Regions from separate parts of the Stenotrophomonas sp. YJH_SMC_135 genome, predicted to be linked through region 2. Evidence: predicted binding sites of a transcription regulator. Region 2 holds the regulator's gene; each other region holds the start of a gene.
What was found. The regulator FliA, encoded in region 2, starts transcription of late flagellar genes. The targets are predictions, from matches to a motif close to TAAAGTTTNNCNNNCNNNGGCCGATAA.
Positions count from the first base shown of each region.

Region 1: a site for FliA is predicted at 4,419-4,445, ahead of AC5P98_RS14700 (methyl-accepting chemotaxis protein). Genes of this name have one in related genera too.
Region 3: a site for FliA is predicted at 6,164-6,190, ahead of AC5P98_RS02350 (methyl-accepting chemotaxis protein). Genes of this name have one in related genera too.

Region 1 is NZ_JCAFVN010000003.1:795,586-802,940, forward strand. It holds gene AC5P98_RS14680 (catalase) at 1-537, shown strand, start outside; gene AC5P98_RS14685 (hypothetical protein) at 560-1,048, shown strand; gene AC5P98_RS14690 (alpha/beta fold hydrolase) at 1,057-1,758, opposite strand; gene AC5P98_RS14695 (hypothetical protein) at 1,892-2,179, shown strand; gene AC5P98_RS14700 (methyl-accepting chemotaxis protein) at 2,266-4,389, opposite strand; gene AC5P98_RS14705 (L,D-transpeptidase family protein) at 4,623-5,585, shown strand; gene AC5P98_RS14710 (M23 family metallopeptidase) at 5,590-6,267, shown strand; gene AC5P98_RS14715 (hypothetical protein) at 6,197-6,859, opposite strand; gene AC5P98_RS14720 (adenylosuccinate synthase) at 6,976-7,355, opposite strand, start outside.
Region 2 is NZ_JCAFVN010000012.1:7,439-14,793, reverse strand. It holds gene flhF (flagellar biosynthesis GTPase FlhF) at 17-1,633, shown strand; gene AC5P98_RS21490 (MinD/ParA family ATP-binding protein) at 1,620-2,507, shown strand; gene AC5P98_RS21485 (RNA polymerase sigma factor FliA) at 2,504-3,250, shown strand; gene cheY (chemotaxis response regulator CheY) at 3,308-3,700, shown strand; gene AC5P98_RS21475 (protein phosphatase CheZ) at 3,700-4,305, shown strand; gene AC5P98_RS21470 (chemotaxis protein CheA) at 4,308-6,152, shown strand; gene AC5P98_RS21465 (flagellar motor protein) at 6,243-6,983, shown strand; gene motD (flagellar motor protein MotD) at 6,985-7,355, shown strand, end outside.
Region 3 is NZ_JCAFVN010000001.1:456,529-463,883, forward strand. It holds gene AC5P98_RS02335 (catalase) at 100-1,743, opposite strand; gene mutS (DNA mismatch repair protein MutS) at 1,933-4,524, opposite strand; gene AC5P98_RS02345 (barstar family protein) at 4,660-5,052, opposite strand; gene AC5P98_RS02350 (methyl-accepting chemotaxis protein) at 6,222-7,355, shown strand, end outside.

The sequences.
Region 1 (7,355 bases), on a different contig from region 2:
CTGCCCGACCCGGCCCCAACCGCCACGCCGGTGCTGGACATGCCACCCGCTCCCGAGGTGCGCGTGATCGGGCGTAACAAGCCCACCCTGCAGGGTCGCTGCATCGGCATCCTGTTCGACGAAGGCTCCGACGCGCGCGTGATTGCCAGCCTGAGCAAGGCCGTCCGGAAGGCAGGTGCAGACGTGAAGCTTGTCGCGCCAAAAGTGGGAGGCGCCAGGCTGAGCGATGGCGCATTGCAGGCGGCAGATGGGCAGCTGGCGGGCACCCCGTCAGCCGTGTTCGATGCAGTAGCCGTGGTGCTCAGCCTTGAAGCCGCGAAGGCCTTGTCGAAAGAGAGTGCAGCCGTCGAATTCGTCAGCCAGGCGTGGGCACACCTGAAGGCCATCGCCAGCGACGCGGGCGGCCAGGTGCTGCTGAAGGCGGCGCGCGTCGGCAACGACCCCGGCATCGTCGAAGCAGAAGACGCCAAGGCATTCCTGGCGGCGGCCGCCACCCGCCAGTGGGCGCGCGAGCCCAAGCTGCGCCTGCTGGCCTGACCACAACGACAGGAGAATCGTCATGCCACGTGGTGACAAATCCGCATACACCGAAAAGCAGAAGCGCCAGGCCGAGCACATCGAGGAAAGCGAACGTGATCGCGGCGCGAGTGAAGGCACCGCCGAACGCATTGCCTGGGCCACCGTGAACAAGCAGGACGGCGGCGGCAAGCGCGCCGGCAGTGCCCGCAAGGGCGCGAAGAAGGCGACCAGCAAGAAGGCTGCCAAGAAGGCGCCTGCCAGGAAATCGGCCACGAAGAAGGCCGCAACCAAGACGAAGGCGGCGAAGAAGGCACCTGCGAAGAAGGCGGTGGCGAAGAAGGCACCGGCTCGCAAGACCGCGACAAAGAAGGCCGCAAAGAAGACGGCGAAGAAGGCAGCGGTAAAGAAGGCGGGTACGGCCGCCGCGCGGGGCGCCGCCGCGAAGAAGGCAGCCAAGACGCGGGCCGCGAAGAAGACCGTGCGCAAGGCGGCGGCGAAGAAAGCCGCGCGCACGCGTGCACGCGGCTGAGTCTTCGATCAGGAGGGGAGCGCCCTCATCCATGCGGCAACTTCGGCTGCGGCTGCCTCGGCACGGGCCTGCAGCAGTAGATGCGGCCCTTCCAGCGATACGTGCCGGGCATCGGGCAACAAGACCTGCAGCTCGGCCACGCTGGGCGGCCACAACAGGTGGTCCTGTCGTGCATGCAGGCATAACGTCGGCAGCGTGAGCTTCGGCAACTGCGCGCGGACATCGATCTGCAGTGTCGCCGCAGCGCGCTGCCGCAGGATCGCGGTCGGTACCGCAGCGATCGCATGTCGCAGCTCGCGAAGGTTCATGCGTGTCCGCCAATGCCCCAGCAGAAGCCGGGCCAGCAACGCCAGCGGCGGCGGTGGCCATGCAGGGGCAAGCAAGCGTGCGCTCGCCGCTGGCAGCGGCACCGGTCGCCGCGCGAAGGTCGTACTCAGTATCAATCCGCGCAATCCCGGCGGTGAAGCCACCGCCAGTTCGATAGCCAGCGGCCCGGCAAACGATTCAGCCAGCAGCACAAAGGGAGAGATGGGAAGCTGCGCGCGCAGGATCGACGCCAATGTAACGTAGTCCTGTGGCCCGTGCATGGGCAGCGGCAGCACCTGCACGGTAACCCCCTGGTCCTGCATCGCTTCCACGAAGCATGTCGACAGCAGGCCGCTGCCATCCAGCCCGGGCAGCATCACGATCGGGAGCACCACGGCGTTCATCACATTGCTCACCTCTCAGCTCCCTTCGCACGGCTCGCTGCCCCGCAGCTTCGCTTATCGGCTCGACCCAGGGAAGTGCACGCCGCTGCTCGCGGCGCTACCCTGATGGCCCCGGACAGACGAGGAAGGCGGCATGCGCAAGCCACGCTGGCTCAGCTGGACCGGCATTGCCCTATGCGCGCTCTATCTCGCGCTGACCACCTGGCTGGTGCTCGATGCCCGGTCCAACAGCGACCCCAAGAGCGCCTACATCCTCATGCAACTGCCGGTGATGCTGCAGACCGCAGCACTCAACGTCATCGGCGTGGGACGCTGGCTTTCCGGAATGACCTGGATCACCGTCTACCTTCTGGTGATTCCTCCCACGCTTGGCGTCCTGTATGTGCTTGGGGCCATGCTCGGCAGCGTCCTGGAGCAATGAGGGCGATCCTCCCTGCTGCCTGAGCGGGCGATGGAAATACGGCCGCCCAAGGCGGCCGTATTCCTGTTGCTGCACTGGCAGCCCGCTCAGGCTACGCGACGGGACACAGCAGATACCGCCGCGCCTTCCACCTTGAATACCGCCACCGACGTGGTCAACGCATGTGCCTGCTCCTCCAACGCGCGGCTCGCCGCGGTGGCTTCTTCCACCAGGGCCGCGTTCTGCTGGGTCACCTGGTCCATCTGCACCACCACCTGGTTGACCTGCTCGATGCCGGCGGCCTGTTCCTTGCTGGCCGCTGCGATGTCGCTCATCAGCTGGGTGGTGCGCGAACTGGCCTGGGCGACGCGTGCGATCGCTGCTTCCGATTCAACGGTCACCGCCAGGCCACTCTTCACCTTGGCAGCGGCGTCTTCGATCAGCTCCTTGATTTCCTTGGCCGCGACGCCGGCGCGCTGCGCGAGCGTGCGTACTTCGCTGGCGACCACGGCAAAACCACGGCCCTGCTCGCCCGCGCGCGCGGCTTCCACCGCAGCGTTCAGTGCCAGGATGTTGGTCTGGAACGCGATGCCGTCGATAACGGTGGAGATTTCCGAGATGCGTGCCGAGGACTGATCGATCTCACCCATCACCGAGGCCATCTGCGCCATCGCCTGCTCGGTCTCGCGTACGGCGGCACCGGCGGCATGCGCTTCGCTGTCGGCCTGACGCGCCAGCTCGGCGTTCTGGCGCACGGTGGAGGTCAGCTCCTCCATCGACGCGGCAGCTTCCTCCAGGTTGGCCGCCTGCTGCTCCGTGCGGCGCGACAGGTCGTTGTTGCCGGCGGCCAGTTCCTGGGCCGCGTTGTTGATGCTGTCGGCAGCCACCTGGATGCCCCGCACAATGCCCGTCAGCTGCGCGGTGGTGGTATTGGCGTCGTCGCGCATGCGTGCGAACACGCCGTCGTACTCACCGTCCATGCGTGCGGTCAGGTCACCGTGCGAGATCGCGCGCAGCACGTCGGAAACATCGGCAATGCTGGCCTGCGAACTGGCCATCATGCCGTTGAGGTGTTCGACCATCGCCTTGAACTGATACTGGAACGCAGCAGCATCGCCACGCATGCTGAAGTCGCCGGCGCGAGCCGCACGGGCCAGTTCATCGATCTGCGCGTTGATCGCCATCAGGCTCTGCTTTACCGCGGCCAGAGTGCGGGTCAGCGTGCCCTTCTCGCCCGGGTAGTCCGGCAGGTCACGGCTGAGGTCGCCGATCGCGTAACGCTGCATCACTTCGGCCATCAGCAGCTCCACCTGCACGTGCGATTCGACCAGGCTGTTGGTGGCCTGCACCATGCGGCCGAAATCACCGGGGAAGGCACTGTCGTCCATGCGATAGCGGATCGCACCCGCTTCGTGCTGCTCAGCCATCTGCAGCTGCGCGCCGATCGCCGCCTGCACGCTCTGCCGCACGCTGGCCATGGCCTCGCCCAGCTGGGTCAGCTCATCCCGGCCACCGAGGCGGAACTCCTGGTCCAGCTGGCCCTTGGACAGCCGCTCGGCCAGGTTCACCGCGCGCGCCAGCGGGCCGGTCAGGCTGCGGCCGATCATCACCGAGGCGCCGATGCCGGCAAGCAGCGCGACGCCGCCCAGCACCAGCAGCTGCAGCAGGCTGCGTTCGCCCAGGCGGATCGCTTCGGCGGCAGCTTCACGGCTTTCCTTCTCCTCGAAGTCCACGCCATCGGACAGCGCCTTGTTCCAGCCGTTGGCCGCTTCTTGCACCGCGCCCAGGGTCAGCGCCACGGCGCCGGGATAATCGCCCTGCTCCATCAGTTCGCTGGTCTGCTTGTTGAGCGGGCGCGCAACGGCACGCTTGGCCGCGATGGTTTCCGCGATGGTCTTGCCTTGGGCATCGCTGGGCAGCGCCTGGTAGGCGGTCCAGCTGGCCTCATAGCGCTTGACCAGGTCGGCGATGCGCTTCTCGTCGCTGCCGCGGTCTTCGCCCTGACGGATCAGCATTTCGCGGCGCACGACCATCATCTGGTTGTTGGCATCGAGCATCTGCGACAGCAGGCGCACCTTGGCCACGCTGACGTCGACCACCTGCTGCATCGCGCGCTTCTGCACGACACTGGCAGTGGCGCCGGTGGCCACCACGGCGGCGACCAGCAGCAGCAACAGGCCAAAACCCAGCCCAAGACGCCAGGCAACCCTGACGTTCCTCAAGTAGTTCATCGGTACATCCAAAACGGGGGGATGCGCCCTTATCGGCGGCACGGCAGGCAATCTTGATCGCCCTCCATCGGTGGCTTCGGCCACGGTTCACCTTGGTGAGTCCCCGTCCCAGCGGCACCTGCCGCTGGCAATCGGCCGCAATTACATGCCTGCTCATGCGGGCATCAGATCCCTTTCACGGCGGCTCGGCGCCGTCTGCGGGCAAGGTGGCGGCGTACCTGCTGGAGATCCCAATGTCCTCATCTGTGTCCCGATCCACCCTGCTCGCACTCTCGCTGCTGGCGTCGCCGGCCTTCGCGCAGGTGCCGCCGCCCAACCTGCCCGCCCCCATTGCCGAGAAGGCCGGCCCGGACACCGCAGCGCGCTCCGCCCTGCACGCCCAGGTGCTGCTGGATCGCGCGAATTTCTCGCCTGGCCAGATCGATGGCGAAGTGGGCAGCAACCAGCGACGCGCGGTGGCGGGCTTCCAGGCCGCGCATGGGCTGACCGTAACGGGTGAGCTGGACGACGCCACCTGGAAGGCTCTACAGGCCGATACGATCACGCCGCTGGCCAGCTACACGCTGACTGCCGAGGATGTCGCCGGCCCGTTCCAGCCCATACCGAAAGGACCTACCGCACAGGCCAAACTGAGATCGCTGGGTTTCAGCAGTGTGGAAGAAGCCCTGGGCGAGCGCTTCCACGCCTCGCCGGAGTTGCTGAAGGTGCTCAATCCCGGCGTGGATCTGACCAAGGCTGGCAGCCGCATCCAAGTGCCCAACATCGCACCAGCGGCATTGCCGAAGGCGGCGAAGATCGTGGTCGACAAATCCGACTCCACCCTGCAGTTGCTGGATGCGCAGGGCAAGCTGATCGCGCAGGTGCCGGTGTCGTCGGGCAGCCAGCACGACCCGTTGCCGATCGGCGAATGGAAGATCCTGGGCGTGTATCGCGACCCGCCGTTCCACTACAACCCGAAGTTGTTCTGGGATGCGCGCAAGGGCGAAAAGAAGGCGACGCTGCCACCGGGCCCGAACAATCCGGTCGGCCGGGTCTGGATCGACCTGTCCAAGCCGCACTACGGCCTGCATGGCACACCCGAACCCAGCCACGTGGGCAAGACCGAATCGCATGGCTGCGTACGCATGACCAACTGGGATGCGGTGCGTGTGGCCGACGCAGTGGATACTTCGGTGCCCGTGGTGATGCAGGAGTAAGCCCATGCGTCTTTCGCAGCTGATCGTATTGGGCGTACTGCTGGGACTGGGGGCAGGTTGGTGGGTGCGTCGCGATGGGAGTGAGCCGGTAGCCGCCTCGCTGCCGGCAGCGCCATCGGCGGTGTCCGCCGCGCCGGTGGTCGAACCAGCGCCACGCGCAACGGCCCCACCCGCCACCACCGCGCCGCCGGCCGCGCAGGCTGCGGATGCACCGTCCGGCCTGCTGCTGCCGGTGCAGGGCATCCTGGCCTCGCAGCTGCGCGATACCTTCACCGATGCACGCAGCGAAGGCCGCGTGCACGATGCCGTCGACATCCTGGCCGATGCAGGTACTCCCGTACTCGCGGTGGCTGATGGCACGGTGGAAAAACTGTTCGACAGCGAACGCGGCGGGCTGACGATCTACCAGTTCGAGCCCAGCGGACGCTGGTGCTACTACTACGCGCACCTGCAGCGCTATGCCGATGGCCTGGCCGAGAAACAGGCGATCAAGCGCGGGGATGTGATCGGCTACGTCGGCAGCACCGGCAATGCCAGCGCCGAGGCCCCGCACCTGCACTTCGAAGTGCATGTGTTGGGGCCGGAGAAGCAGTGGTGGAAGGGAGAGTCGATCAATCCCTATCCCTTGCTGAAGTCGGCGGCACCGATGCCCGGCGCTGCTGGCGCCGCAACGCCACAGTGAAGACAGTCAACGCAGCCCCCGGAATCAGCAGGAACAGCGCCGCCATCTTCCAGAAAAAGAACGGCCACAGCCAGAGGTAGTCCAGGTCGGTCAGCTTCAGCAGACCCAGCGGCGGCTGCAGCTCGATGTCTGCAGTGCGTCCCGCCAGCGCCGGATCCACCTCCAGCACGGTTACCCGCAGCCATGAGCGGCCGCGTGGCAATGCGTCGCCGCGACCGTAACCAAAGTAGGAGGCCATGAGGCCGCTGGACTCAACCGATACCAGCGCGCGGTCGATGCCCTGCCCGGCCACTCCCCAACGCTCCCCTGCGCGGAAGTCTCCATGTTCGGTGGGAGTCTCGATGCGCAGCAGCACTTCAGGGTCAGCCTCTGTACCGTCCGCGGCATAGCGCAGGCGCAGCCGAAGCTGGTCATCGATGAGGCGGTAGACGGTGATCTGGGCGGTTGCGCCAGGGCGCAGCACCAGCGGCACCGTCTGCGTGCGCGAAGCCAGGGCATTGGCGGCTGCACCCAACACAAGTACCAGGCCGGCCATGCACCACAGGCTCCACGACACCCACAGGGTGACCCGCACTACCGTCCCGCCTTTCACGCTGACATCCTGGTCATCGCGTCGCTTCCCCGCTGGCCTGGCCACACAGTAACGAAAAAGCCCCGCGTGCGCGGGGCTTTTCCTGTCACCAACGCCGGGCATGGCCCGGCGCCACCTCAGGCGAACGGATCCTGCAGGACCATGGTGTGGTCGCGGTCCGGGCCGGTGGAGACGATGCTGATCGGGCAGCCGGCCAGCTCTTCCAGCGAACGCAGGTAGGCGCGTGCGGCCGGCGGCAGGTCGTCCCACTGGGTGATGCCGTGGGTGTTCTCGCTCCAGCCCGGGAACTCCAGATACACCGGGGTGCATTCTTCCCAGCCCTGCGCGTCCAGCGGCGCGTACTCGGTGCGCTTGCCGTTGTATTCGTAGGCGATGCAGACCTTCAGCTTTTCCATGCCATCCAGCACGTCCAGCTTGGTGATGCACAGGCCGCTGATGCCGTTGATGGCCACGGCGCGCTTCAGCGCGACGATGTCCATCCAGCCACAACGACGCG
Region 2 (7,355 bases):
GCCCCGTGACCACAGCATGAAAATCAAACGATTCGTCGCCGCCGACATGCGCTCGGCCATGAACCTGGTGCGCAAGGAACATGGTCCTGACGCCGTGATCCTGTCCAACCGCCGGATCGAGGAAGGCATCGAGATCGTCGCCGCCGCCAACTACGACGAGAGCGCCGTGCAGCGTGCATTGGAAGCCTCGCGCCGTGACGTCGCACCGCCGCCGGCACCCAAGCCGCGCACCGCCGCCGACGCGGTGATCGCCGCCGTCACCCGCCGCCGCAGCAGCACCCCGGCGCCGGAACCGGTCGCGGCCACCACCTCGGCAGTGGCCGCCCTCGCCCGCGCCGCCGTCGGTGCCACCGGCCGCACCCTGGACAGCGCCGACGAGATCGTGCCGACCCGGGGCAGCACCGGCTTCGCCGCCACCCTGGCCCGCGCCGCCGTCAACGAACCGGCACCGCCGGACCAGACCTTCGCGCCGTTCGCCGAGGCCATCGTCGCACCGGCCGCCACCGTGCCGGCCAACCGCGCGCGCTTCCAGATCGACCCGCCGCACGAGGCGCATCACCAAAGCGTGGCCCCGGCCGTGCTGCCGCCGCCGCTGCCGACCGCTGCCGTGATCGACGCGCAGCCCGGGATCGCCGCCAGCGAACCGGCAGCGGTCGAAGCCGCTATCGAGGCCAGCCCGGCCCCCATGCTGGCCCCGGCACCGACGCTGACCGTGGTTGCCCAGGACGACGCCGAGATCCGCCAGCTGCGCCAGGAAGTGGCCGGCATGCGCCAGGTGATCGAGCGCGAGATGAACCGCTTCACCGACGAGCGCCTGCGTGGCAGCCCGGTGCGCGCCACCGCGCTGGACCTGATGGACGAGTACGGTTTCGACGCCGGGCTGGCCCGCGACGTGGCCATGCAGATCCCGCTGGAGACCGAAGCCCATCGTGGCCGCGGCCTGATGCTGGGGCTGATCTCGCGCAAGCTGCCGATCGCCCCGGTCGACCCGCTGGAGGAAGGCGGCGTGATCGCGCTGGTCGGCCCGACCGGCGCCGGCAAGACCACCACCATCGCCAAGCTGGCCTCGCGCTTCGCCGAGAAGCACGCCCCGCGTGACGTCGCCCTGGTCACCACCGACACCACCCGCATCGGCGCCCGTGAACAGCTGTATGGCTACGGCCGCCAGCTCGGCATCGCCGTGCACGAGGCCAACAGCGGCACCGACCTGGACCAGCTGCTGGAACGCTTGAAAGACTACAAGCTGGTGCTGATCGATACCGCCGGCCTGGGCCCGCGCGACCGTGCCCTGGCCGCCCAGCTGCAGTGGCTGCGCGCCGCGCGCCAGGTGCGCACCCTGCTGGTGCTGCCGGCCAACACCAGCTTCGGCGACATGGACGAGGTGGTGCGCCGCTTCGGTGCGGCCAACCTGCAGGGCCTGGTGCTGAGCAAGCTGGACGAGACCGGCCGCTTCGGCAACGCCCTGTCGGTGGCCGTGGACCACGTCCTGCCGATCACCTGGGTGACCGATGGCCAGGACGTCCCGGAGGACCTGCACCGGGCCAGTGCAGCCAATCTTGTACTTCGCCTTGAAGATTTGCGCCGAGCGGCCGATATGCCCTGCAACCCGGAGTTGAACCATGCCGTCGCGTGAGTACGCCAAGCTGACCAAGACCTTCCCGCTGTCGGCCACCCGCAGCGAGCCGCTCGGCCCTGTGCGCACCATCGCCGTGACCGGCGGCAAGGGCGGCGTGGGCAAGACGAATGTGTCCGCCAACCTGGCGGTGGCGCTGGCCGGCATGGGCAAGCGCACGCTGCTGCTGGACGCCGACCTCGGCCTGGCCAACATCGACGTGATCCTGGGCTTGAACCCCACCTTTACGCTGGCCGACCTGGTGGCCGGCCGCTGCTCGCTGGACGACGTCATCGTCGAAGGCCCGAACGGCGTGCTGGTGGTCCCGGCCGCTTCCGGCCGCCGGCACATGGCCGAGCTTGCCCCGGCCGAGCATGTCGGCCTGGTCAACGTGTTCTCCGAACTGGAACGCGAGCTGGACATCATGGTGGTCGATACCGCCGCCGGCATCACCGACGGCGTGCTGACCTTCTGCCAGGCCGCGCAGGACACCGTGGTGGTGGTCTGTGACGAACCGGCCTCGATCACCGACGCCTACGCACTGATCAAGGTGCTGTCGCGCGAGCGCGGCGTGGACCGCGTCCAGGTGGTGGCCAACATGGTGCGCGACCCGAACGAGGGCCGCGTGCTGTACGAGAAGCTGACCCGCGTCTGCGAGAAGTTCCTCGCCGATGTCTCGCTGAACTACCTGGGCTGCGTGCCGCAGGATGACTGGCTGCGCCTGTCGGTGCAGCGCCAGCAGCCGGTGGTGAAGGCCTATCCGTCCAGCCCGTCGGCGCTGGCGATCACCGAGATCGCACGCCGCACCGCGCGCTGGCAGGCACCGACCGAACCGCGCGGTGGCGTCGAGTTCTTCCTCGAACGCATCCTCAAGCAGCGTGGGGTGGCCGCATGAAAGGCGCAGCCCACCAGTACAGGGAAGTCCAGCGCTCGGCGGCCAACGAGGTCATCGCCCAGCATTCGGACCTGGTGCGACGCATCGCCCACCACCTGGCCGCGCGCCTGCCGGCCAGCGTCGAAGTCGATGATCTGATCCAGGCCGGCATGATGGGCCTGATCGAAGCCTCGCGCAGCTACGACGCCGACCAGGGCGCCTCGTTCGAGACCTATGCCTCGATCCGCATCCGCGGCTCGATGATCGACGAGATCCGCCGTGGCGATTGGGTGCCGCGCTCGGTGCACCGCCGTGCACGCGACGCCGCCGCCACCATCCGCCGCCTGGAACAGAGCACGGGCCGTGCCGCCAGCGCCACCGAAGTGGCCGCCGCGATGGAGATGCCGCTGCCCGAGTACCTGAGGCTGATGGAAGACGCCGCACGTGGCCAGGTGCTGAGCCTGGAGTCGCGCATCGAAGACCAGGGCGAACTGGATACCGTCGCCCAGGGCGGCCCGACCCCGCAGCAGGTGCTGGAGCGCGGCGAGTTCGGTCGCGAGCTGGGCAAGGCCATCGGCCACCTGCCCGAGCGCGAACAGCTGGTGCTCTCGCTGTACTACGAGCAGGAGCTGAACCTGAAGGAGATCGGCGCGGTGCTCGGCGTGAGCGAGTCGCGGGTCTGCCAGATCCATGGCCAGGCCGTGCTGCGCCTGCGCGGCCGCCTGAAGATTTTCGAGGCCGTCGACGCCGGCCTGGAAGAATGAACATCCCCGAGGCGACTGCCCCCGGCCGCCCGGAATGAACAACAAAGGAACTCTGCTTTGAACAAGAACATGCGCATCCTCATCGTCGACGACTTCTCGACCATGCGTCGAATCGTCAAGAACCTGCTGGGCGATCTGGGCTTCACCAACACCGCCGAAGCCGAGGACGGGCATGCCGCGCTGTCGCTGCTGCAGAGCCAGCCCTTCGATTTCGTCGTCACCGACTGGAACATGCCGGTGATGACCGGCATCGAACTGCTCAAGGCGATCCGTGCCGACGCCAAGCTGAAGACCCTGCCCGTGCTGATGGTCACCGCCGAAGCCAAGCGCGAGCAGATCATCGAAGCGGCCCAGAACGGCGTGAACGGCTACATCATCAAGCCGTTCACCGCGCAGACGCTGGAAGAGAAGCTGGGCAAGATCTTCGAACGCCTGGCGGCCAGCGCCTGATGGATACCACGGTCGACAAGAACGCCCTCGCCCTGCGCCTGCAGGAAGCCCTGGATGCCCTGGAGTCCGGTGACGAAGCCGCCTGGCGGCAACGCATCGACGGACTGGTCGCGCTGCGCACGCAGCCGATGATGAGTGGCCTCTCGCGGCTGGCCCGCGAGCTGGGGCAGGCCCTGGGCGAACTGCCGACCGTGCCCAGCGAGGCCGGCGAACTGGACGATGCGTGCGCACGCCTGGACCACGTGGTGGCGATGACCGAACAGGCCACCCACCGCACCCTGGACCTGGCCGAGGAATGCCGCAGTCTGACCGAGCAGCTGCGCGCCGAAGGCCTGCAGCCAGGCCAGGACGCGCAGCTGGAGCGCATCCGCCACAACCTGACCGAGATCGCACTGACCCAGAGCTACCAGGACCTGACCGGGCAGATCATCCGTCGCGTGGTCGGCATCGTCCGCCGCGTGCATGAAGGCTTCGGCGCGCTCGGCCTGCCGCCGGAACAGCATCGCACCGACCCGGAACTGGCCGGGCCGGCACTGAAGGGACTGGACCGCCACGCGGTCTCGCAGAACGACGCCGACGACCTGTTGTCGGATCTGGGGCTGTAAGCATGAGCGCGGTATCCGACGACATCACTGCCGATTTCATCATCGAGGCACAGGAAATCCTGGATCGCCTCGGCGAACAGCTGGTGTCGCTGGAGCAGGCACCGCAGGACACCGAACAGCTCAACGCGGTGTTCCGGGGCTACCACACGCTCAAGGGCGGCGCGGGTTTCCTCGGTGTCACCGCCATGGTCGAGCTGTGCCACGCCGCTGAAGAAGCGCTGGGCGCTGCACGTGCCGGCCAGGCCGTGCTGCAGGCCCATCACTTCGACGCCGCCCAGCAATCGCTGGACTACCTGCAGTCGATGCTCGATGCCGTGTCTTCCGGCACCGAGCCGGGCTATGCACCGCCGGACCTGATCGCCCAGTTCGACGTGCATGGAGGTGCAGCAGCGCCTGCCGCCGCTGCCGCCGCACCGACGGCCGGTGCCGGCGACCTGATCACCGACGACGAGTTCGAGGCGCTGCTCGACCAGCTGCACGGTGGCAACGCACCGACTGCGGTGGCGCCGGCAAAGAAGGCCGACGACGGCCTGATCAGCGAAGATGAGTTCGAAGCCCTGCTCGACCAGCTGCACGGCGGCGCCGCACCCGGCGCCAGGCCCGCAGCTGCGGTGGCGCCGGCACCGATCGCCGCCCCGCGCCCGGCGGCCGCACCGGCACCGGTGGCCAAGCCGGCCGCCAAGCCGCTGGCCGAAGCCGAACACACCGTGCGCGTGGACACCAAGCGCCTGGATGCGATCGTCAACCTGATCGGCGAACTGGTGCTGTCGCGCAACCGGCTCAAGACCCTGCGTGCGCGCCTGCGCGACGAGGAGCTGGACCGCGCCGTGTCCACCCTGGACATCGCCACCGCGCGCCTGCAGTCGGCGGTGATGCGCACCCGCATGCAGCCGGTGGGCAAGGTATTCTCGCGCTTCCCCAAGGTCGCCCGCGACGTCGCCCGCTCGCTGAAGAAGGAAGTGGACCTGGAGCTGATCGGCGCGGAGACCGAGCTCGACCGCAACCTGGTCGAAGCGCTGGCCGACCCGCTGGTGCACTTGGTCCGCAACGCCATCGACCATGGCGTGGAAATGCCCGACCTGCGCGAAGCGCAGGGCAAGCCGCGGATGGGCCATGTGCGGTTGTCGGCGCAGCAGGAAGGTGACTACGTCAGCATCGAGGTGCAGGACGATGGCGCCGGCATCGATCCGGAAAAGCTGCGCGCGAAGGCACGCGAGAAGGGCCTGATCGATCCGGAAGCCGCCGCCCGCCTGAGCAGCGAGGAGTGCCTGCACCTGGTGTTCCTGCCCGGCTTCTCGACCAAGCAGCAGGTCACGGATATTTCCGGGCGCGGCGTCGGCATGGACGTGGTGCAGTCGCGCATCCGCGAACTCAGCGGGCAGATCCAGATCCAGTCGGAGCTGGGCCGCGGCAGCCGCTTCCTGATCCGCGTGCCGCTGACCCTGGCGATCCTGCCGACCCTGCTGGTGCAGGCCGGCGAGGACGTCTATGCGCTGCCGCTGGCGCGCGTGATGGAGGTGCTGCACGCGCCGCGCACCTCGCTGGGCTGGTTCGATGGCCGTGCCGTGCTCGACCGCCGTTCGCACACGCTGCCGCTGGTCGATCTGCGGCAGTGGCTGGATGTGACGCCGGCCGCATCGACCCTGCTGACCATCGTGGTGCTGCAGGCCGGCGAAGCGCGCTTCGGCCTGGTCGTGGACCAGGTCCGTGGGCGCGAGGAAGTGGTCATCAAGCCACTGCCGAAGGCCCTGCGCGGCCTGCGCGGTTACGCCGGTGCAACCTTGATCGGCGATGGTCGCATGGCGCTGATCCTGGATGTGGATGGCCTGCGCAGCCAGCACGACTGACCCGCTTGCTGAACCCGTAAAACCGTGAAGTCGCACCAGTAGCCCGTACCGGTGTCTCAAGTCCCATTCATACAAGCCGATACCGGATCCATGGATAGACTCAGCCTCATTGGACTCTTTCTCGCCCTGGCCTCGCTGGTCGGTGGCAGCATCCTCAAGGGCGCCGGCCTGGCGTCGTTGTGGTCGCCTGCGGCGTTCGTGATCGTCATCGTCGGCACCGTTGCCGCGATCCTGCTGCACACCTCGCCGGCGGTGTTCAAGCATGCGTTCAAGATCGTGCGCTGGGTCGTGCGCCCGCCGCACAGCGATCGCCGCGAACTGATCCAGCAGATCGTCGAGTGGAGCAACATCGCCCGCCGCCAGGGCCTGCTCGGCCTGGAATCGCAGGTGGAAGCGCAGCAGGACCCGTTCCTGCGCAAGGGCCTGCAGTTGCTGGTGGACGGTGTCGAGCCCGAATCGATGCGGCACATGCTGGAAATCGAACTGGGCAGCCAGGAACACCAGGACCAGGCCGGCGCCAAGGTGTTCGAAGCGATGGGCATCTACGCACCGACGCTCGGCATCATCGGCGCCGTGCTGGGCCTGATCGCGGTGATGAAGAACCTGGCCGACCCGAGCAAGCTCGGCCACGGCATCGCTGCGGCGTTCACCGCCACGATCTACGGCATCGCCTCGGCCAACCTGCTGTTCCTGCCGATCGCCGCCAAGCTCAAGAGCGTGATCTCGCACAACACGCGCGACCGCGAAATGGTCATCGAAGGCCTGATCTCGATCGCCCAGGGCGAGAACCCGCGCAACATCGAAACCAACCTCTCCGGCTTCCTGCACTGACATGGCCCGCCGCAAGCACCACGAAGAGCACGCCAACCACGAAGCATGGGCGATCCCCTATGCCGACCTGATGACGCTGCTGCTCGCCTTCTTCGTGGTCATGTACGCGATCTCGTCGGTGAACGAGGGCAAGTACCGGATCATGGCCGACGCGCTCACCGATGCCTTCGGTGGCGCGCCGCGCACGATCAATCCGGTGCAGGTGGGCAACAAGCAGGTGCAGGGTGGCGGCTGGGACAGCCCGTCGGTGATCAAGTCCGGCACCAAGATCGGACCGTCCGCGCCGGCGCCCTCGCACGACCCGACGCTGCTGCCGTCGATGGCTTCGCAGATGCGCATGCCGGTGTCGGTGCACAACCAGGAGCAGATCGC
Region 3 (7,355 bases), on a different contig from region 2:
CCTTGATTGGGGTTGGGCGTGCAGAAGGTACGACGCAGACCGTTAAAACGGCGACGCCGCCTCACGGGGAGGCGGCGTGGCGTTCACGGGGCAGGGCGATCAGAGCTCGATGTCTTCGGCACCCGGGGTCGCGGTGGGGAAGTCCGCTTCCGGCTGGGCCGGCTTGAACGGATCCGTTGGCTGGCTGGCCAGCGCCTTCAGCGCCGCGGCAACACCAGCGCCATAGGCCGGGTCGGCCTTGCTGCAGTTGTCGATGTGGCGCTGCTTGATGAAGTCCGGCGCATCGCCCAGGGCACGGGCGGTGTTGGCGAACAGTCGCTCCTTCTGTGCCTGGTTGTAGCTGCGGAACAACGCACCGGGCTGGCTGAAGTAGTCGGCGTCGTCCTCACGGAAGTTCCAGAAGTCGGCGTCGCCCCGGATCTTCATCGGCGGTTCGCGGTACTGCGGCTGTTCCTGCCACTGGCCGTAGCTGTTGGGTTCGTAGTGCGGCAGGCCGCCGTAGTTGCCGTCCACGCGCATCGCACCGTCGCGGTGGTTGCTGTGCACCGGGCAGCGCGCCGCGTTCACCGGAATCTGGTGGTGGTTGACGCCCAGGCGGTAGCGCTGCGCATCGGAGTAGGCGAACAGGCGCGCCTGCAGCATCTTGTCCGGCGACGGGCCGATACCCGGCACCAGGTTGCTCGGCGCGAACGCCGACTGCTCCACGTCCTGGTACCAGTTGACCGGATTGCGGTTCAGTTCGAACTGGCCCACTTCGATCAGCGGGTAGTCGCTCTTCGGCCACACCTTGGTCAGGTCGAACGGATGGATGCGGTAGGTTTCCGCCTCCAGTTCCGGCATGACTTGGATGAACAGTTTCCACTTCGGGAAGTCGCCCTTCTCGATCGCGGCGAACAGGTCGCGGCCGTGGCTTTCGCGGTCATGGCCAACCAGGATCTGCGCCTGCGCGTCGGTCAGCGATTCGATGCCCTGCTGGCTGACGAAGTGGAACTTCACCCAGAAGCGCTCGCTGTCGGCGTTGGTGAAGCTGTAGGTGTGCGAGCCGAAACCGTGCATGTGGCGGAAGCTGCGCGGAATGCCGCGGTCGCTCATCACCACGGTCACCTGCAGCAGGGCTTCGGGCAGCAGCGTCCAGAAATCCCAGTTGTTGCGTGCGCTGCGCAGGTTGGTATGCGGGTCGCGCTTGACGGCCTTGTTGAGGTCGGCGAACTTGCGCGGGTCGCGCAGGAAGAACACCGGCGTGTTGTTGCCGACCAGGTCCCAATTGCCTTCTTCGGTGTAGAACTTCAGGGCGAAGCCGCGGATGTCACGCTCGGCGTCGGCGGCGCCACGCTCGCCGGCCACCGTGGTGAAGCGGGCGAACATCTCGGTCTGCTTGCCGACCTTCTCGAACAGCTTGGCGCGGGTGTACTTGCTGATGTCGTGAGTGACGGTGAAGGTGCCGAATGCGCCCGAGCCCTTGGCGTGCATGCGGCGCTCGGGAATGATCTCGCGGTTGAGGTTGGCCAGCTTTTCCAGCAGCCACACGTCTTCCATCAGCAGCGGGCCACGCGGGCCGGCGGTCTTGCTGTTCTGGTTGTCCACCACCGGTGCGCCGAAGGCCGTGGTCATCGGCGTGACCGGTTCATCGCCGTGCTTCTGCTTCGGGGTAGTGCTCAGCTCGCGCTGCTGCTGGGCGCCTTCCGCAGGCGACGGCGCGGTGTGATACGGACATTTCGGGCTGTTGTTATCGGACTGGCTCATGGCTGGCTCCTGCGGGTGAAGACGGGATGGAACATCTTCACTCGACTTTAGCTAGGGCCGGATGAAATGAATAATCGAATGATCCGCTCAGTTTGATAGTTTTTGTCAATTGAAACGAAGAATCAGATTTGCCGGATCTTTCGATAGGCCTCCCGCATGGCGGCGGGAAGCCAGGGGTGCGCGCTGCGGTTACAGCAGTGCTTTCAGTCGGTACAGCGCTTCCAGTGCCTGCTTCGGCGTCAGTTCGTCCGGATCGATGGCGGCCAGTGCTTCCTGTGCCTTGTTCGACGGCGCCGCGAACAGGCCGAACTGCTGCGGTGCATCCAATGCCTGCGGCGCCAGCTCGGCGGCATGGCTCTCACCGCCGCGCTGTTCCAGCTCGGCCAGTCGACGGCGCGCCTGCGCCACGGTGGCGCGCGGCAGGCCGGCCAGTGCGGCCACCTGCAGGCCGAAGCTGCGGTTGGCCGGGCCGTCCTTAACGGCGTGCATGAACACCAGCGCTTCACCGTGCTCGACGGCATCCAGGTGCACGTTGGCGATGCCGCTGCGGCCGCCCTCGTGCTGCTCGTCGGCCAGCGCGGTCAGCTCGAAGTAGTGGGTGGCGAACAGCGTGTAGCAGCGGTTCTGGTAGGCCAGGTGGCGGGCCACCGCGTCGGCCAGCGCCAGGCCGTCGTAGGTGGACGTGCCACGGCCGATCTCGTCCATCAGCACCAGCGAATGCGCGGTGGCGTGGTGCAGGATGTAGCTGGTCTCGGCCATCTCGACCATGAAGGTCGACTGCCCGCGGGCGAGATCGTCACCGGCGCCGATGCGGGTCAGGATGCGGTCGATCGGGCCGATCAGCGCCCGGCTGGCCGGCACGAAGCTGCCGATGTGGGCCAGCAGCACGATCAGCGCGTTCTGCCGCATGTAGGTCGATTTACCACCCATGTTCGGACCGGTGATGACCAGCATGCGGCGGTCCGGATGCAGATCCAGATCGTTGGGTTCGAACGGCTGCTCGCGCACCGCCTCGACCACCGGATGGCGGCCACGCTCGATCTTCAGGCACGGTGCCGTTTCAAGTTCCGGTCGCGACCAGTCCAGCGCCTGCGCGCGTTCGGCGAAGGCGGCCAGCACGTCCAGTTCGCTCAGCGCAGCGGCGCACTGCTTCAGCGGTTCCAGCTGCGCGCCGAGGGTATCCAGCAGCTGCTCGTACAGGTACTTCTCGCGCGACAGCGAACGGTCGCGCGCGGACAGCACCTTGTCCTCGAATGCCTTCAGTTCTTCGGTGATGTAACGCTCGGCATTGGTCAGCGTCTGGCGGCGGGTGTAGTGCACCGGCGCGCGATCGGACTGGCCCTTGCTGATTTCGATGTAGTAGCCGTGCACGCGGTTGTAGCCCACCTTCAGGGTGGGAATGCCGCTGCTCTCGCGCTCGCGCAGTTCCAGGTCAACCAGGAACTGGTCGGCATGGGTGGACAGGCGGCGCAGCTCGTCCAGCTCTTCATCGAAGCCATCGGCCAGCACGCCGCCGTCGCTCAGCTTCAGTGGCGGCATTTCGGCGATGGCGCTGGCCAGCAGCTGTGCGCACGCGTCGTGCTCGCCCAAGGCGGCATGCAGTGCCTGCAGGCGCGGTGAATCCAGCGGCGCCAGCACTTCGCGCACCGCCGGCAGCAGGCCCAGGCCATCGCGCAGGGTGGAGAAATCACGCGGGCGCGCCGAACGCAGTGCGACGCGGGTCAGGATGCGTTCCAGGTCGCCGAGGCGGCGGAACTGTTCGCGGATGTCGGCATCGCTGCCGCGATCGATCAGGGTTTCCACCGCATGGTGGCGCTGTACCAGTACCTCGCGCAGGCGCAGCGGGCGGTGCAGCCACCGGCGCAGCAGGCGCCCGCCCATCGGCGTCACCGTGCTGTCGAGCACGCCCAGCAGGGTATTGCGGGTATCGCCGTCGACGCGCGTATCCAGTTCCAGGTGGCGGCGGGTGGCGGCGTTCATCGCGATCGCCTCGCCGGCGGTTTCCATCGCGATCGAGGTCAGGTGCGGCAGGCGCTGCTTCTGGGTTTCCTCGACATAACCGAGCAGGGCGCCGGCGGCGGCGGTGGCACGTGGCTTGTCATCGATACCGAAGCCGCTCAGATCGTGCAGCTTGAAGAAGTTCAGCAGCTGGCGGCGGCCGCTGTCCGCGTCGAACAGCCACGGCGCACGGCGGCGCACGCCGGTGCGCTGGCGCAGGAAGTCGGGCCAGTTCTCCTCGTCGGGCACCAGCAGCTCGGCCGGTTCCAGTCGGGCCAGTTCGGCTTCCAGCGCGTCGTCGGTCTCGACTTCATTGACCAGGAAGCGGCCACCGGCCAGGTCGGCCCAGGCCAGGCCGTAGCCCTGCTTCGTGCGCGACAGCGCCATCAGCAGGGTGTCACGGCGCTCATCCAGCAGCGCTTCGTCGGTGACGGTGCCGGGGGTGACGATGCGCACCACCTTGCGTTCGACCAGGCCCTTGGCCAGCGCCGGGTCGCCGATCTGCTCGCAGATCGCCACCGACTCGCCCAGCGCCACCAACCTCGCCAGGTAGCCTTCATAGGCATGTACCGGCACGCCGGCCATCGGAATCGGCGCGCCGCCGGAGCTGCCACGCTGGGTCAGGGTGATGTCGAGCAGGCGCGCGGCCTTGCGCGCGTCGTCGTAGAACAGCTCGTAGAAGTCGCCCATGCGGAAGAACAGCAGCAGGTCCGGATACTCGGACTTGGCTGCGAAGAACTGCTTCATCAGCGGGGTGTGTTCGGCGGACTTTTCTTTGGACATGGGGCTCGTGAATCCGGGGCGTCCGTTCGCGCCGGAGGGCAGCGGCAACGGAGCGGGTACAGGGCCGTCCATGGTAACTGCTGGGGCACAGGGCTGCGGCTACCGGTGGCAGGCGGGTACCGCACAGCAACGGGGTCAGGCCGGGACCAGGGTGATCTGCCGGTGGCTGGCAAAGATATCCATCACGATCTCGAAGTAGGTTGGGCCCTCGCCCCGTTGCAGGGCGTCCAGCTGGCGCGCAATGGTCCGCGTGTTGAAGGTGCCCGGGGCTTCCAGCTTGGACTGCAGCCACTGGCATGTGCTAGTTCGTCCCAGTGCGGCGCGGCTGTGCTCGATATCACTCCAGATCACCGTTGCCCGCTCATGGCCGGCCAACGCGCCATGGACGCCATGCAGCAGATCATCCAGGGCGTCCAGGCTTGGCCCGAGCTGCCAGTCCTCGCCGGGCATGAACACGCGGTTGATCTCCGCGTACAGGCTGGGGATGTCGTGAATGGCACAGCCTTCGATCTGCAGGATGAGCGACATATCTCGACTGTAGCGTTGTTCCCTGTGCGTTGGACATGGCTGAGCGCCGGATGCTTTGCGGACCCATGCTGGGGTTTGGCAAACTACTTTGCTGAGTCAAAGTGCTCGGCACTCCCGTCGTGGCGCGCGCCGGTTTGCAGGGAAGAAAACGACGTGACCCATCGCCAATAGCAGGGCCATCAGCTGGTAGAGAGTTCGCCCGAAGTCTTCTTCTTCATTGATTGGTGCCATCGGCAGCAGGACCCCCTCGGGCGCGTTCAACTTCCACTGTCAATGATGACTGGCTGGGTGATGGAAATAGATTCTCCTCCTGTATCATCGGCAAGAAAGGTCTGGGAAATTGTTTCTGGGATGGTCAGTAAGTTTGTATCTGCATCTCCGGTGCGATGGGGGTTGTTTGATCTGTCCCCGTTGTGAGCAGGGTGAGGTGTTGAAAGCTCAAGTAAAGGAGCGCGGCGTTCAGATATTTGTCTGCGACGAGTGCGATGCCGTGTGGTTCTCCTTCGCTGCTATAGGGGTCTCTCCGTTCAGAGACCTTGAGCGGTATCTTGAGGAAATTTCCGTCGCGCGGTCCTGGGAGTCAATTTCCGTGGACAGGCATGAGTAGAAAGTACGCAGTTTCCATGCACTCCTCGACCGTATTGCCTCAGCGCAGCGCGTGGGTCAGTGCAGCATGGGGTGACCTTCCCGTCTCCCACTTCCAGAGCGACGAAAATCTCAATGACTGCAGTTTTATTGACTTGAAGGTCAATAAGTGGGAGATCAGTGGCAGTCGATTGCAATGGGGTCTGGACCCCTTCATCAGGGTTGAAATACTCAAGGGTCGGGGCCCTGCGATGGCAGATGCCAGATTGCAGCCCTGACGGTAGTCGCGAAGCAGCGCGTTGTTCCTCTGGACAGAAGGGTGCCGGAATCGATGGGCTTCATCCTCCCCCTCCGTCCATCAAGTGACGGTTTCTGCGGTCACGACTCGCAAGCGCTGCGTGATGACTGCGATTGATGTGCTCGTGCATTGATATGCCCGGCAGGAATAACCACCTCCATTAAGTGTTTCCTTCACACCTGTCTGCACAGTTCCATAGATTTGGATCGATACAATAATATCGACCCATAAAGTTTCCCTGTGCTGCGCCGCCATCGATCGTACGGCCATGATCAAGGGAATTGAGATGCTCGCCTTACGCAACCTCCGAGTGGGATCCCGGCTGGGTGCCGGGTTTGGATTGCTGCTGCTGTTCATCGTGGCCATCGTTGGCCTGGCGCTGTACGGAAATCACCTGAAGTCCGCCCAGTTCGAGAAAGTGGTGGACGTCAACATGGTGAAGATGCGGCTGTTGAACGACATGCTGGATACCAACAACGCGGTGTTGATGCACCGCCGCCTGATGGTGATCAAGCGCGGCGAGGATTTTGACAGGGATTATCAGAAGGCGCAGGAGCTGTCGCAGACCTACGACGGTATCTGGGCCAGGTACATCAGGATTCCGCGCGACGCGACCGGCGATACCCTGGTGGCGAAAATCGACGCGGCACGCAAGGCCACCGACGCCTCCACCCGGCATCTTCACGAGCGCATGAAGGCCGGGGATTTCGACGGCGCGGCCAAGGAACTGCTTGCCGAGCAGGGGCTGGCAACCGCGTGGAACGAAGCGATCTCGACCCTGCTGCGGCATCAGGAGACACTGACCGAGCGCAGCCGCGAGGAATACCGTTCAACCGAATCCTGGACCGGCACGCTGTCGATCGTGTTCGGCGTGTTGAGCCTGGTACTGGGCTCGCTGGCCGCGTGGGCCATCACCCGCAGCCTGACCCGCCCGCTGGAAGGCGCGGTGAAGCTGGCCGACGGCATCGCCAATGGGCGGCTGGACAACAGCATTGACGCCTCCGGCAACGATGAGGTCACGCAGCTGCTCAGGTCGATGCAGCGCATGCAGGCGCAGTTGCAGTCGGTGATGGCGGCGCAGGGCGAGTTGGCGCGCCAGCACGATGCGGGCAGCCTCAGCTATCGCATGGACGAGAGTGCCTTCCCTGGTGACTACGGGCGCATGGTGCACGAGACCAACGCGCTGGTCGGCTCACACGTGCAGGTACAGAACCGGCTGATCGAAGTGATGAAGCATTACGCCCGTGGCGACCTGTCGGTGGACATGGATCCGCTGCCGGGCGAGAAGGCGGCGATCACCCAGGCAATGGACGAGACCAAGACCAGCCTGTCGGCGATCAACAGCGAGATCCGCCGGCTGGCGACGGCCGCGGCGGCGGGCGACTTCAGCCTGCGCGGCGATGAAGATCGCTTCGCCTAC